DNA from 3 places in the Comamonas sp. E6 genome. Region 3 is predicted to be linked to each of the others. Evidence: predicted binding sites of a transcription regulator. Region 3 holds the regulator's gene; each other region holds the start of a gene.
What was found. Region 3 encodes sigma-54, which starts transcription at its own class of promoters, with help from an activator protein. Its sites were predicted from a motif close to TGGCANGNAANCTGCTTT; they were not measured.
Positions count from the first base shown of each region.

Region 1: a site for sigma-54 is predicted at 2,418-2,435, ahead of CSE6_RS06545 (TorF family putative porin). Genes of this name have one in related genera too.
Region 2: a site for sigma-54 is predicted at 2,526-2,543, ahead of glnA (type I glutamate--ammonia ligase). Genes of this name have one in related genera too.

Region 1 covers NZ_BBXH01000007.1:502,291-507,422, forward strand. The annotation lists gene amt (ammonium transporter) at 1-1,216, opposite strand, end outside; gene glnK (P-II family nitrogen regulator) at 1,256-1,594, opposite strand; gene CSE6_RS06545 (TorF family putative porin) at 1,612-2,364, opposite strand; gene CSE6_RS06550 (sulfatase) at 2,738-4,066, opposite strand; gene CSE6_RS06555 (Bug family tripartite tricarboxylate transporter substrate binding protein) at 4,180-5,132, opposite strand, start outside.
Region 2 covers NZ_BBXH01000024.1:74,019-79,150, forward strand. The annotation lists gene CSE6_RS20355 (polysaccharide deacetylase family protein) at 1-366, shown strand, start outside; gene CSE6_RS20360 (sterol desaturase family protein) at 388-1,368, shown strand; gene CSE6_RS20365 (EI24 domain-containing protein) at 1,383-2,270, shown strand; gene glnA (type I glutamate--ammonia ligase) at 2,593-4,008, shown strand; gene CSE6_RS20375 (hypothetical protein) at 4,188-4,700, shown strand; gene glnL (nitrogen regulation protein NR(II)) at 4,737-5,132, shown strand, end outside.
Region 3 covers NZ_BBXH01000012.1:176,783-181,914, reverse strand. The annotation lists gene ltrA (group II intron reverse transcriptase/maturase) at 1-324, shown strand, start outside; gene lptA (lipopolysaccharide transport periplasmic protein LptA) at 447-1,103, shown strand; gene lptB (LPS export ABC transporter ATP-binding protein) at 1,100-1,882, shown strand; gene CSE6_RS11880 (RNA polymerase factor sigma-54) at 2,028-3,629, shown strand; gene CSE6_RS11875 (aspartyl/asparaginyl beta-hydroxylase domain-containing protein) at 3,819-4,739, opposite strand; gene CSE6_RS11870 (DUF711 family protein) at 4,875-5,132, opposite strand, start outside.

The DNA of each region.
Region 1 (5,132 bases), on a different contig from region 3:
TCACCAGCACGCTCTCGACCTGCACCCACAGCTGATGCGCCATGTTGTAGCCCTCGGGCTCGATACCGCCCAGGCCCTTGGCACAGAACACGCCGGTCAGGATGGCACCCAGGATACCGCCGACGCCGTGGACGCCAAACACGTCGCAGACGTCGTCAACCTTGAGCAGGCGCTTGAGGCCGGAGACGCCCCAGAAGCACAGTGGGCCGGCGATGATACCCATGACGATGGAGCCCATGGGGCCGACAAAGCCGGCGGCGGGGGTGATGGTCACCAGACCGGCCACGGCACCCGAGGCAGCGCCCAGCATGGAGGCCTTGCCGCGCAGCAGCGCTTCGGCCACGATCCAGGAGATGGCGGCAGCGCCGGTCGCGAGGATGGTGTTGATGAAGGCCAGGCCGGCAACGCCGTTGGCGGCACCGGCAGAGCCGGCGTTGAAGCCGAACCAGCCCACCCACAGCAACGAAGCGCCCACCATGGTCAGCGTCAGGCTGTGAGGGGGCAGGGCTTCCTTGCCGAAGCCGATGCGCTTGCCCAGCATGTAGGCACCCACCAGGCCGGCCACGGCGGCGTTGATGTGCACCACGGTGCCGCCAGCGAAGTCCAGTGCGCCATCGGCACCCAGCAGACCACCGCCCCACACCATGTGGGCCATGGGGATGTAGCTGAAGGTGAACCACAGCACGGAGAACACGATCACGGCCGCGAACTTGATGCGCTCGGCGAACGCACCCACGATCAGCGCCACGGTGATGGCGGCGAAGGTGGACTGGAAGGCTACGAACACGTATTCGGGGATGGTCTTGAGCATGGACGACAGCGTGTCAGGCGTGATGCCCATGAGGAACAGCTTGTCGAAGCCCGCGAAGAACTTGCCTTCGCCGCCAAAGGCCAGCGAGTAGCCGTAGATGGCCCACAGCACGGTGATCAGCGAAAAGATCACGAAGACCTGCGCCAGCACGGACAGCATGTTCTTGCTGCGCACCAGGCCGCCGTAGAACAGCGCCAGGCCGGGGATGACCATCAGGATCACCAGCATGGTCGAGGTCAGCATCCAGGCGGTGTCGCCGGCGCTCAGGGTGGGAACGGCCTCGGCCGCTGCTTCGGCCACAGGCGCTGCGGCGGCGGCAGCCGTTGCAGCTTCCTGGGCAAAGCCGGTGGCGCCGGCAGCCAGCAGGCCCAGTCCCAGGCCTGCGCTCAATAGTTTCTTGATCATGGCAATCTTTCTCAAAACGGTTCCAGAGAGACTGGGCCTTTACAGGGCCGCGTCGCCGGTTTCTCCTGTACGGATACGGATCGACTGCTCCAGCGCCTGCACAAAAATCTTGCCGTCGCCGATCTTGCCGGTGCGGGCTGCGCCCTCGATTGCGTCGATGGCGGCATCGACCAGATCGTCGGCAATCGCGGCCTCGATCTTCAGCTTGGGCAGAAAGTCCACCACATACTCGGCACCGCGGTACAGCTCGGTGTGGCCCTTCTGACGGCCAAAGCCCTTGACTTCGGTCACGGTGATGCCTTGCACACCGATTTGGGAAAGAGCTTCACGCACTTCGTCGAGCTTGAAGGGTTTGATGATGGCGATCACCATTTTCATGACGGGCTCCTGAAAAGTTAGAAAGTCTTGGAGAGCGTCAGAATCAGACGCGCCTTGTTCACATCGCCGAAGTAGGCCTTCTTGTTGGCGCCGGTCACTGCCGCAGCGGCAGAGAAGCCGTCGCCCAGGTCATACGCACCACCGACGCTGTAGTCCACATAGTTGGGAACGCCCAGGTCCTTGATGTCGCTGGAGAAATGGGTGTAACCAACTGATGCTTTCAGTGTCACCTTGGGCATCACTTCCTGGCTGTAGGAGAACTGCAGATAACCGGTATTGCGGCCCTTGAGACCCGAGCCCGCCTTGGCGCCGGCCCAGCCGAAGTAGTCCTTGGACACCGTGTGCGAGTACTTGGCCGTGAACGGGCCGTAGGTGCCGGAGCCATAGATCTCGGTGGTGTTGCCGTTGGCGTTGCCCGAGTACACATAGGTCAGCATGCCCACGTCCCAGTCCACATCGGCAGCCTTGAACTTGTAGCCGCCGTAGAAGTCGGTTTCCAGCGAGTTGCCGGGCAGCCAGTCCACGGAGGAGTTCCAGTTGCCGACGTAGAAGCCGCTGTCGCCGAACGTGTAGTCAAAACCGCCTTGCAGCGCGGGCTTGACGGCCCTGGTGCGGCTGGCGTCCTGATCCTGACCACGGAACTTGTAGTTGGTGGTCAGGGCAACGTTGGCGGAGAGCTGGGCATGGGCCCACATGGGGGCGACAACGGCGCAGGCCAGGGCGGCAGTCTTGGCGAAAGTCTTGAAACGGCTTGCAGCGGGACTAGGCATTCAGGGTTCCTCCGGTTTGAAAATTTCGTGGCAAAAATCTCGGATGAACTCTCAAAGCACAGACCGTGCCAGCCTCTGCGGCGGCTGCGGCGCGGTTCGCTGCCCAAGGCCCTAGAACAGGCAGCGGGCCATAGCTGTCCGGTACAAAAAGCTACGAGTTTTCACAATCACTGAGCGCAACTTTCGCCACCCGGTTTGCGGCCTGAACCGAATGCACCAGGATGGTGCGTTTTTGCAATGCACCGCCATGGCCCGGTTTTTGTCCGGTTTTTGCACCAAACAGGTGATTTGAAAGTGAGTGCGTGCTCTCTGTTTGGGCGTGGACGCAAAAAAGCCCATCGCCTGGGCGATGGGCTTGCAGGCAGCGCTCAGCTCAGAAGCTGGCCTGGGGCAGGTCTGCCTTGGTGAACACCAGCGAGACCTTGGCTTCCTCGGGAATCGGCGGCAGCTCCTGATTCCAGTGCTCCCAGGCGCTGCGCAGCTCGGCCAGTTTCCGGGGCTCGCGATCACGCAGATTGGCGCGCTCGCGCGGGTCGCTGGCGATGTTGAACAGGTATTCGATGCCCTCGATCTGCAGATATTTCCAGTCGCCGCGTATCAAGGCCTTTTGCTCGCGGTGCTTCATGCGCCAGGCCAGGTCGCGCTCGGGCATCCAGCTTTGATCCTGCATCAGGGGCAGCAGGCTGATGCCGTCCAGCGGATAGTCGGCATGCGCGTCCACGCCGGCGGCGGCCAGGAAGGTGGCCGACCAGTCCATGGTCAGGCTGGGCGTGTCGCAAACGGCACCAGCCTTCATGCGCGCCGGCCAGCGGGCCAGCAAGGGCACGCGGATGCCGCCTTCGAGCAGGTCCATCTTCTGGCCCACGAAGGGCCAGGTATTGGAGAAGCGCTCGCCGCCGTTGTCGCTGGTGAAGACGATGAGCGTGTTCTCGCTCAGGCCGTTCTCCTCCAGCGCATCCAGCAGCCAGCCGATGCCTTCGTCCATGTGATGGATCATGCGCTGGTAGGTGTCGATGCTGCCGCCGTCGGTGTGCTTGCCGAAGCCGCCGATGCGGCGCGACTCCTCTAGGTCGTCGCGCGTCAGCCAGGGCCAGTGCGGCGCGCTGTAGTGCAGCGAGAGGTAGAAGGGCTTGTCGGCCGTCTGTCGCTTGACGAAGTCCACGGCGCGGCGGCTCAGCAGATCGGTGAGGTAGCCGTCTTCGGTGTGCGGCTCCTCGTTGATCCAGAAGTCGGGGCGACCGCGCGGATCGCAGTGGGCGAAATAGTCGGCGCCACCGGCATGAAAGCCGTAGAACTCCTCGTAGCCCGACAGGCGCGGGCCGAAATGCGGCGGGTAGCCCAGATGCCATTTGCCGACCAGGGCCGTGGCATAGCCGGCATCGCGCAGCAGCGAGGCCACCGTGGGGTGATCGGGCGGCAGGCCCAGCACCTTGTCGCCATGCACGCTGGCGATGGGTTCCTCGGCCGCACCGCGCAGGCGGTACTGCCAGCGACCCGTGGCCAGCGCAAAGCGCGTGGGCGAGCACACCGAGGAGTTGGAGTAGCCGCGCGTGAAGCGCAGGCCCTGGGCGGCCATGGCGTCCAGGCGCGGCGAGACGTCGGTGGCGTTGTTGTGCGCATCGCGCGCACCGGTGCAGCCCAGGTCGGCATAGCCGAGGTCATCGGCCAGGATGAAGATCAGATTGGGGCGGGAGTCAGTCATGAGAGAGCGGAGAACATTCAAAAACAGGAGCTTTTATCGCTTGTTATGCAAGGATTTTGAATAGATTTGATGCTGAAAATGTTTGGTAACAAGCGATAGCTGCTCCTCAAACATCAGGGCTTGAAGCCCGAGCGCTGAACCACCGGCGCCCATTGCGCGCGGTAGGCCTTGAGCATTTTTTCCGTGTCCTGCGCGCTGCTGACCACGGGCACCAGGTTGGAGGCGGCGAACTTCTGCTGCGTGTCGGCTTCCTTCATCACCTCCTGCACCAGTTGGGACAGGCGTTGCACCGTGGCCGGCGCCATGCTTTGCGGCGCGAACAAGGTGTTCCAGCCCGTGCCGACCAGGTTCACGCCCAGCTCCTTGAGCGTAGGAATGCCGGGTGCCATGCTGCTGCGGCGCTCGCCCGAGGTGGCCAGCACGCGCAGCTTGCCCGCTTCGTGCTGGGCGATCTGGGTGTCTAGAGTGTCCACGGCGATGGGGACCTGCCCGCCCATCAGGTCGGTGAGCAGCGGGCCCGAGCCCTTGTAGCCCACGACCTCGACGGGCACCTTGGCGGCCTCGCCCAGCATCAGCGCGAAAAAGTGCGGCAGGCTGCCCGTGGCCGGCACGCCGAAATTGGCCTGCTGCGGATTGGCCTTGAGCCAGGCCAGCAGATGCGGCAGCTCCTTCACGGGCACGGCGCTGGCGACGGCCAGGCCGAACTCGTAGCGGTTGACCTCGCTGATGGGGCGGAAGTCCTTTTCCGGCTCGTAGCCCGAGTCCGGAAACACCAGCGGCGCGACCACCATCACGGCGGGATTGGCCAGCAGCACGGCGGGCTGGGAGGCGGGCGCGTTCTTCACGTACTGGGCCGACAGGCGGCCGCCTGCGCCGGGCTTGTTTTCCACGATCACCGGGCTGCCGAGGCGGGCCTGCAGCCGGTCGGCCACGATGCGTGCCACGCGGTCGGTGGCGCCGCCGGGCGGATAACCGACCACCATGCGCAGCGGTGTCTTGTTGGGAAACAGGGCATGGCTCTCCTGGGCCTGCAGCGCGCCGCCGCCCAGCAAGCCTGCGCTCAGGC
Region 2 (5,132 bases), on a different contig from region 3:
CTGGCGCAGATCACGGGTCGCAAGACCTTGCCGCTGTATCGTGCGCCGGGCGGCAAGACATCGCCAGCGCTGATTGCCGCAGCGCAGCAGGGAGGCTTTCAGCATGTGGGCTGGGCGCCGGCAGGCTTTTTGGGCGACGAGCTGCCCAGCGACAGGTATCCCAATGAACGCTTGCTGGCCCAGGCACTCAAAAACATAGGCGGCGGCGATATCTTGCTGGCCCACCTCGGCATCTGGTCGCGCCAGGACCCCTGGGCCCCGGCGGTGCTGGAGCCGCTGATCGTCGGTCTGCTGGATAAGGGTTTTTGCTTTCGTACGCTGGCCGAGCATCCGGCGTACCAGGGCTGGATTGCGCAGCACCGCTGAGTGCGGCAAGAGGAGTGAGTTGTGGATTGGTTGGTTCAGATGTTTGGAGAGGCGCAGCAACGCTTGTTTGAAGGCGTGGTTCAGCCGTTTCTGTTCCATTTCGGCATGGCGAACCTGCTCGAAGATGGCTACACAGCCACGGGCTGGCTGCTGGTGGGGCTGCTGCAGATAGCGGTCATGGTCGCGGTGATCGTGCCGCTGCAGCGCTGGAGGCCGGTCGAGCCCGTGGTGGACCGCCAGGCGATTCGCGTGGACATCCTCTACACGCTGATTCACCGGCTGGGATTTTTCCGGCTGGCATTGTTCTTCACGATCGATCCCTTGTGGGATGCCCTCATGGGCAGGCTTCATGTCTTGGGCATGCCTGGCTTTCATCTTGACGATATCTGGCCGGGCGTGACGGACAACGCCTGGGTCAGTCTGTTGATGTATCTGGTCGTGTTCGATCTGGTCGAGTACTGGATTCATCGAGGTCAGCACGGTTTTACCTGGTGGTGGAAGCTGCATGCCGTGCACCACTCGCAGCGCCAGATGACGGTGTGGAGCGACAATCGCAATCACCTGCTCGACGACGTGATCCATGACGCCATCATCGTGCTGGTGGCACAGCTGATTGGCGTGGCTCCGGGGCAGTTCGTGGCCATCGTGGCCCTGACCCAGCTCAGCGAGAGCTTTCAGCATGCCAACGTGCGCATCTGGTTTGGCCAACTGGGCGAACGCCTGTGGATCAGTCCACGCTTTCACCGCCGCCACCACGCCATCGGTATTGGCCACGAACCCATGGCGCCCGTGCGCAACAAGAAGGTGCATGGAAACAATTTCGGCGTATTGTTGCCCTGGTGGGACATATTGTTTGGCACGGCCAACTTTGATCTGCGCTATGACCCCACTGGCATTCGCGATCAGGTGCAAGCGAATACAAAAGGACAATTGCGCGACTATGGCCGTGGCTTCTGGGCGCAGCAGTGGCTGGCTGTCCTGCGATTGATGGGTCGCGCATAAGCCAATCCTTGAGTATGCTTGCCAGCATGAGCTTGCTACTCGACTCTTTTTGGCGTGCCATGGCGTATTGCCTGCATAAGCGGGTCATTGTCTGGTCACTCTTGCCGCTGCTGGCCATGGCTTTGATGGCCTGGCTTCTTGGTTACTTCTTCTGGGCCGATGCGGTCCTCAAGGTGCAAAGCCTGCTGGACGGGGTGGGCTGGCTGCATTCCTTGTGGCTATGGCTGCAAGGGCTGGGCCTTGGGTATGCCTCGGAGGTGGTGGCTTCCATTTTTGTTGTGTTGGGCGCAATGCCGGTACTCGTGGTGCTGGTTTTGCTGCTGGTAGGCCTGTTCATGGCACCAGTGCTCACGCAGCTGGTGGCCGAGAAACGCTTTGTCGGTCTCGAGAAAAAGCATGGCGGCTCCACCATGGCCAGCCTGGTCTGGTCGGGCGGCTCCACGCTGATTGCGCTGCTGGCCTTGTTTGTCACTCTGCCGTTATGGGTGTTCCCGCCGCTGATGCTGGTGGTAGCGCCTTTGATCTGGGGATGGCTCACCTACAGGGTCATGGCATTTGACGCCTTGTCCGAGCATGCCAGCAAGGACGAGCGCCGGGCCCTGTTTGCCCGTCATCGCATGTCGCTCATTCTGATGGGCGTGATCTGCGGCTATCTGGGTGCAGCGCCCGGTGTGGTCTGGATTTCCGGGCTGCTGTTCCTGGCTGCTTTCTGGATTCTTGTGCCCATTGCCATCTGGATCTATGCGCTGGTGTTTGCCTTCTCTGCACTGTGGTTTGCCCACTTCTGTCTGGCGGCGCTGGAGCAGATGAGGGCGCAGACCATGCCGAGTGCTGCCGACCCGCAGGTCCCGTTTGCACCGGGTGCAGATGATTCGGATGGTGCAGCTTCGGTGGCTCGCTGAAAAGCGTCTGCAGCAGGTTGAATCAGGTGCCATGCACCAAAAACAATCTTGTTTCAGAAATGCACCAAATTGGTGCCAATTAATTCACCAAGATGGTGCAATTGTGTGGCGTGCTCTGGCAGTGAGACAATGCGCGTCTGTTTGGTGCAGTTTGCAGATGCAGCTCTGGTAAGTGCTTATGTCTTGTGCCGAATATCTTTACACCAAGGCTCGGTTTCGGTGCGCAGATGTTGTTGCGAGGCGCCGAGGTCGAGTTGGCACGCAAACTGCTAGATACTATTCATTCTTTATTTGATCAGCCAAAGTTGGCAGGAGAGATCTAATGGCGAAGACCGTTGCAGACGTGATGCAGATGGTGCAGGATAACGAGGTCAAGTTCGTGGACCTGCGCTTTACCGATACCCGCGGCAAGGAACAGCACGTGACCGTGCCCGTGTCGCACTTCGACGAGGACAAGTTCGCCTCGGGCCATGCTTTCGACGGTTCTTCCGTTGCCGGCTGGAAGGGTATCGAAGCCTCGGACATGCAGCTGGTTCCCGATCCCAACACTGCCAATATCGATCCCTTCTTCGAAGAAACCACACTGATTCTGCAGTGCGATGTGATCGAACCCGGTGATGGCAAGGCCTACGACCGCGATCCCCGTTCCATTGCCAAGCGTGCTGAAGCCTACCTGAAGGCTTCCGGCCTGGGCGATACCGCTTACTTCGGTCCCGAACCCGAATTCTTCATCTTCGACGGCGTGCGTTGGGGTACCGAGCCTCACAACCCCTTCTTCGAAATCGAAGAATACGAGGCTCCCTGGAACACCGGCACCAAGTTCGAGACCGGTAACCGTGGTCACCGTCCTCGCGTCAAGGGTGGCTACTTCCCAGTTCCTCCTGTCGACAGCACCCAGGACATGCGTGCAGAGATGTCGCTGCTGCTGGAAGCGGTCGGCATCCCTGTCGAAGTGTTCCACCATGAAGTGGCCGGCGCCGGTCAGAACGAAATCGGCACACGCTTCTCGACCCTGGTCGAGCGTGCCGACTGGACACAGCTGCAGAAGTACATCATCTGGAACGTGGCCAACACCTACGGCAAGACGGCAACCTTCATGCCCAAGCCCTACGCTGGCGATAACGGCTCCGGTATGCACGTGCACCAGTCCGTGTGGAAGGATGGCAAGAACCTGTTTGCCGGCGACGGCTATGCCGGCCTGTCCGACTTCGCCCTGTACTACATCGGCGGCATCATCAAGCACGCTCGTGCGCTGAACGCCATCACCAACCCTGGCACCAACAGCTACAAGCGTCTGGTTCCCGGCTTTGAAGCGCCCGTGAAGCTGGCTTACTCGGCCAAGAATCGCTCGGCCTCCATCCGTATTCCTTACGTCAGCAACCCCAAGGCTCGTCGCGTGGAAGCACGCTTCCCCGATCCTCTGATGAACCCCTACCTGGGTTTCGCAGCTCTGCTGATGGCCGGCCTGGACGGCGTGGAAAACAAGATCCATCCCGGCGAAGCCGCGACCAAGGATCTCTACCACCTGCCCCCCGAGGAAGACAAGCTGGTGCCTACCGTCTGCCACAGCCTGGATCAGGCTCTGGAAGCCCTGGACGCAGACCGTGCGTTCCTGACCAAGGGCGGTGTGTTCTCCGACAGCATGCTGGATGCCTACATTGAGCTGAAGATGGGCGAAGTGACTCGCTATCGCCAGTCGGTGCACCCTGTCGAATACGATATGTACTTCTCGCTGTAAAGCAGAGGTCAAAAAAGGCGGCGCAAGCCGCCTTTTTTATTGAGCGCCCGCTGCGGCGGGCGTGGCAGCAAAGGAACCAAACGGGTTGGTGGCGGTCAAGTAGTCAATAAAAGCCGCAGGCTTGGAGCGATACTCAGGGTATTGCGGACTTGCGGCCGCCGTCTGCCTGAGAGGACCGAATGAAGAAGTTTTATGTGTTGTCGTTGCTGTGTCTTGCATCCGGGCTGGTTTCTGCCCAGGATGTGATCTACCGCTGCGGCAATGAGTACACCAACAATGTTTCGCAGGCCAAGGCCAAGGGATGCAAGCCGGTCGATGGCAGTGGCGTGACGGTGATTCACGGCACCAGGCCCTCGGGTGGCAATGCCGCTGCGGCTTCGGTCAAGCCCAAGCCGGCAAGTAGCTCTGCATCGAGCGCGCCGGCCACGGCCCGTAGCGACAGTGCCGCGCAGAAAGCGCGTGACTCCGATGCACGAGCCATCCTGCAAGGCGAGCTGAACAAGGCCCAGGCCAGACTGTCCGAGCTGAAGGCGGAGTACAACGATGGCAACCCCGTGCGCACGGCACTGGAGCTGCGCAATCCTCAGGGCTACCCGGAGCGGGTGGCCAAGCTGAAAGCCGATATCACACGCCAGGAAAGTGATATCGCAGGCATCAGGCGAGAGCTGGACCGGCTGCCTGCGGTCAATTAATCCGGCCCCTGGGGCTGGTCATTTTTGGTCTATCGAATGAGTTCCACTGCAGCCCCGCTCCCCGATATCCCCAGGCCTGATCCGGATCAGGCCAATGCTCACGGCTACCAGTCGCTGGACTGGCTTTGCACCCTGATTGCCGTGCTTGACGAGTACGGCATGGTGCGCTTCGTCAACGCGGCGCTGGAAAACGCCCTGGGCCAGTCGCGCCGCATCATGGTGGGCAGTGACTTCGCCACCTGCTTTGCCGAGCCTGCCTTGCTGGACAAGGCGCTCAGCGGCGCCCGTTCCAACGACTTTGCTGCGCTGCGCTTCGAGGCCAGCCTGCTGCGCCTGGGGCAGGAGCCCTTGCCGATTCATGCGGCGGTTTCGCTGGCCGAGAAGGCCGGCCATGTCATGGTGGAGATGTGGCCGCTGGAACAGCAGGCCCGT
Region 3 (5,132 bases):
CCCTTTGACCCGGCTGATGAGGTTTATGGCGAAGACTTGAGGACGAAGCGCATGTTGAAAAATATGTCGTACCAGTACGAAACGTCGATGCTCTACATCTCACAGAACGGACGTTGCGCACTATGTGCGGAACCGTTGGAAGAAGGGGAACGCTGGCACGACCACCACATTGTTTACAAGGTGGCGGGTGGATCAGACAAACTCTCCAATCGGGTGCTACTGCACCCCGTCTGTCACAGGCGGTTGCATGCACTGGGTTTACAGGTAGCGAAACCGGCCTCTCAAGGGCTTAGCGTTCAATCAGGAAAAAACAATCCATCCTAGAATGGAGAGTATTGAAGATTGAACTTGTTGTGCTTGAGCCGGATGCGGTGAAAGTCGCAAGTCCGGTTCTTAGGGGGGGATGGTTCAGCAATGAACTGTCCCTACCCTCCAACGTGCCTTCCATGAAAAAAACACTCCTACCTCTTGCGCTGGCCTGCGCCCTGGCAGCAGCGACCGGCATTGTCCATGCCGAAAAAGCCGACAGCGCCAAGCCCATGAATATCGAGGCGGATGCGTTGCGTCATGACGAGCTGCAGCAGACCAGTGTCTTTACTGGCAATGTGGTGATGACCAAGGGCTCCATCGTGCTGCGCGGTGCTCAGCTCGATGTGCGGCAGGACGCCGAGGGCTATCAGTACGGTGTGATCAAGGCCGAGGCCGGCAAGCGAGCGTTCTTCCGCCAGAAGCGCGATACCGTGGCCGGTCAGCCCGAGGAGTTCATCGAGGGCGAAGGCGAAGTCATCGAGTACGACGGCAAGGCCGATATCGTCAAGTTCATCCGTCGTGGCGAGATGCGCCGCTACCGTGGCGGTCAGCTCAGCGATCAGGTCACGGGCTCCATCATCGTCTACAACAACATCACCGACGTCTATACCGTCGATGGCCAGAAGACCAGCGGCGGCCTGCCTAGCTCCTCCGTGGGACAGGGCGGCCGTGTGCGCGCCATCATGGCGCCCAAGGACGGCACGCCGGGGGCACAGCCCAAGCCTGCAACACCTGCCACGCAGCTGCGCCAGAGCATGACGCTGGGCGGCGAGAAAGCCGACGAGAAGAAATGAGCGAGCCGACTTTCTCCAGCAGCCGCAGCGGCGAGTCCGACAGCCGCCTGGAGGCCAAACATCTGGCCAAGTCCTACGGCAGCCGCAAGGTGGTCAAGGATGTGTCCCTGTCCGTGCAAAAAGGCGAGGTCGTCGGTCTGCTCGGCCCTAATGGAGCGGGCAAGACCACATCGTTCTACATGATCGTGGGCCTGGTGCGCAGCGACGGCGGCGAGATCTTCATCGACGGCCAGCCGGTGGGCGGCATGCCGATTCACCAGCGTTCGCGCCTGGGCCTGTCCTATCTGCCCCAGGAAGCCTCCATCTTTCGCAAGCTCAGCGTGGAAGACAATGTGCGCGCCGTGCTGGAGCTGCAAAAGGACGAGCAGGGCAAGGCGCTGACGCGCGACGAGATCGAAAAGCGCCTCACGGGCCTGCTGCAGGAGCTGCGCGTCGAGCATCTGCGCCAGTCGCCGGCGCTGGCGCTGTCAGGCGGTGAGCGCCGTCGCGTGGAAATTGCCCGCGCCCTGGCCACGCAACCGCGCTTTATTTTGCTTGACGAGCCTTTTGCCGGCATCGACCCGATCGCGGTGATCGAGATCCAGCGCATCATCGGCTTCCTCAAGGAGCGCGGCATCGGCGTGCTGATCACCGACCATAATGTGCGCGAGACGCTGGGCATCTGCGACCACGCCTTCATCATCAGCGACGGTCATGTGCTGGCCGAAGGCACGCCCGAGGAGATCGTGGAGAACGCCGATGTGCGCCGCGTCTATCTGGGCGAACATTTCAGGATGTGATGACCGCCACGCTCCCTCACTTTGTGCGGTCGCTGCCCCCAGAAGGGGCCCTGACCGGCTGCGCCGGGGTTTGCCTTGAGGTGGCCCGGCGGCAAACCCGTAGCACTGCGCGCGTTTGCAATGATTGTCTGGGGGCCGCGCCTCGATGAAGCCAGGTCTCTCGCTACGCGTTTCGCAGCATTTATCGCTTACGCCGCAGCTGCAGCAATCCATTCAGCTGCTGCAGCTTTCCACCCTGGAGCTGGCGCAGGAAGTCGAGCAGATGCTGGTCGACAACCCTTTTCTGGAACGTGCGGGCGATGAGGCCGAAACTGCGGGAGATGCTCCTGTAGATGTAGCTAATAGCGCCGGTGAATACAGTACTTCAGATAGTATTCATGCTGAAAGAGATGCATCGCAAGCGCAACAAGCTACTGAAACGGTAGCGGAGACATCAAACCCCGAAACCCCTGAAACGCTGAACTGGGAGGCCGAGGGCCTGGACGGTCAGGACGGGGAATGGGGTGGCGAATCCAGTAGCGAGTGGGATACGCCCTCGGCCAGCAGCTCCACGCGCAACCGCGATGGCGATGACGAAACCGATGCCATCGATCTGGCGCGCGAGCACCAGAGCCTGACCGACTTTCTCCATCGTCAGGCGCTGAGCCTGCATCTGGGCGCGGCGGACATGGCGGCGCTGCGCTTTCTCATCGAGTCGCTCAGCGACGACGGCTATCTCGAGGATTCCCTGCAGGAGCTGGCGCAAAGCCTGGCCGGCGACGACCTGGAAGAGCGCGAGGAGCTGGAGCAGCACTTTGTCATTGCGCTGAAGCTGCTGCAAAGCCTGGAGCCCGTGGGCGTGGGAGCGCGTGATCTGGCCGAGTGCCTGCAGCTGCAGCTGCGCGACCTGATCCGCACCGCCGAGGATGAGGGCACGACCGAGGCGCATATGAACCGGCTGCTGCTGGCGCAGGCCATCTGCGCTCAGCCCATGGACCTGCTGGCGCGGCGCGATCTGCGCAAGCTCACCAGTCTGTGCGGTGCGCGCGAGGAGCAACTGCGCGAGGCCATGGCCCTGATCGCCAGACTGGAGCCGCGTCCGGGGCGCCGCTTTGTCGACGTGGAACGCCATATCGTGGTGCCCGATGTCATCGTGCGCCCGGTGCGGGCCGGCTCGGGCCGGGTGGACTTCTCCGTGCAGCTCAACCCCGAGGTCATGCCGCGTCTGCGCGTGCATGACATCTATGCCAGCGTACTGCGCCGCCACAAGAACAGCGACGGCCATGCGGCGCTGCAGCAGCAACTGCAGGAGGCGCGCTGGTTCATCAAGAACATCCAGCAGCGCTTCGACACCATCTTGCGGGTCTCCGAAGCCATCGTGGAGCGGCAGAAGAACTTCTTTGTGCATGGCGAGCTGGCCATGCGACCGCTGGTGCTGCGCGATATCGCCGACACGCTGGGCCTGCACGAGTCCACCATCAGCCGTGTGACCACCGCCAAGTACATGGCCACGCCCCAGGGCACCTTCGAGCTCAAGTACTTCTTCGGTTCGGGCCTGGGCACGGAAACCGGCGGCAGCGCCTCCAGCACGGCCGTGCGTGCGCTGATCAAGCAGTTTGTCGATGCCGAAGATGCCAAGAAGCCGCTGTCGGACGCCAAGCTGGCCGATATGCTCAAAGAGCAGGGCATCGAGTGCGCGCGCCGCACCGTCGCCAAATACCGCGAGCAGCTCAAGATACCGACGACCACGCTGCGCAAGGCGCTGTAGGGCACCGCAGAAACAAGAAAGCCGCTGATGCATCGCACAGCGGCTTTCTTGCTCTGTCTTTAGGGCGGGAGCCTTGATAAGGCATTCCTCAAGCAAGGGGCAGCGAGCAAGAGCTGCCCTTGCGGCGATGCTGCCGTCCCCCTTGGGGGCGCCCGGCCAGGGGAAGGCGCGTAGCGCCTCAGGGGGTTATCAAGAAACCAACCACCAGATAAACCAGACCAGCACGCCAATCATCAGGCCGAACTTGAGGATCTTGTAGAAGGTCGGATTCCAGTCGCGGAAGGCGCGGCGGTACTTGCCCGCATAGAACGAGATCTTGAACAGCTTGCTGATCATGCCGCGCGGATCGCCCTCGTTGTTGGGCGAGCTGGCGGCGGCCACCACGTTCTTGCCCAGCCAGTGATTGAGCCACTGGGCAAAGCCATTGGTCATGGGGCGCTCCACATCGCAGAACAGCACGATGCGGTTGCCTTCGCTGCGGTTCTCGGCCCAGTGCATAAAGGTCTCGTCGAAGATCACGCCTTCACCTTCACGCCAGCTATAGGGCTGGCCGTCGACCTCGATCATGCAGCGGTCGTCGTTGGGGGCCAGCACGGCCAGGTGATAGCGCAGCGAGCCTGCATAGGGGTCGCGGTGCAGATTGAGCTTGGCGCCGGGCGGCAGCTCGGCAAACATGGCGGCCTTGACGCTGGGAATCGATTTCACCAGGGCCGTGGTCTTGGGGCACAGCTCCATGGCCGAAGGGTGGGCATCGCCGTACCACTTGAGATAGAAGCGCTTCCAGCCGGTCTTGAAGAAGGAGTTGAAGCCTGCGTCATCGTTATTGGCGGCGGCCTTGATCTGCATGTTCTTTTGCAGATTGACGGCTTCCTCGCGGATTTCACGCCAGTTGGCCTGCAGCGGCGCCAGCTCGGGGAAGGTGCTGGTGGGCAGATAGGGCGTGCGCGGCACCTTGCTGAACATCAGCATGAAGACGTTGAACGGCGCTGTGAACGTGGAGTGGTCAAACAATTGCTTGACCACCTTGTGGCGCACCTTGCCGCGCAGATGCATGTACAGCCCGCAGCCAAAGAAAAGCAGCACCAGTGCCAGAACGATTATTTTTGCCATAAGGGCCAATTTTACCGGGGGCACCCCGGCGGCCACCATGGGGGCAGGTCAAACAGAACCGGGGTAGGGGAATATCAAAAGCAATAGCTGCCGGCGCTTGACGGCCAGGCGCGGCAGCCGGTCAGGATCAGATACTCAAGGCAGAGCCAGCACGGCGCAGTTGCACAGATCCGCGCTCTCGAACACCGTTGTGTCGCCCGCTTTGAGGCCCGGCACGGGGAATAGCCGCACCGTCAGCGGCTTGTTGAGGCGAAAAGCCATGGTGCCCGTATCGCGCATGACGGCGGCGATCTGCTCGGCGCTGCTATCGCCCGGCACAGGCACGGTATCGAGGCCGATGCCGCAGACGCTGCTGTAGGTCAGCAGGGCGCGGATATCGAATTCGTCATTCAG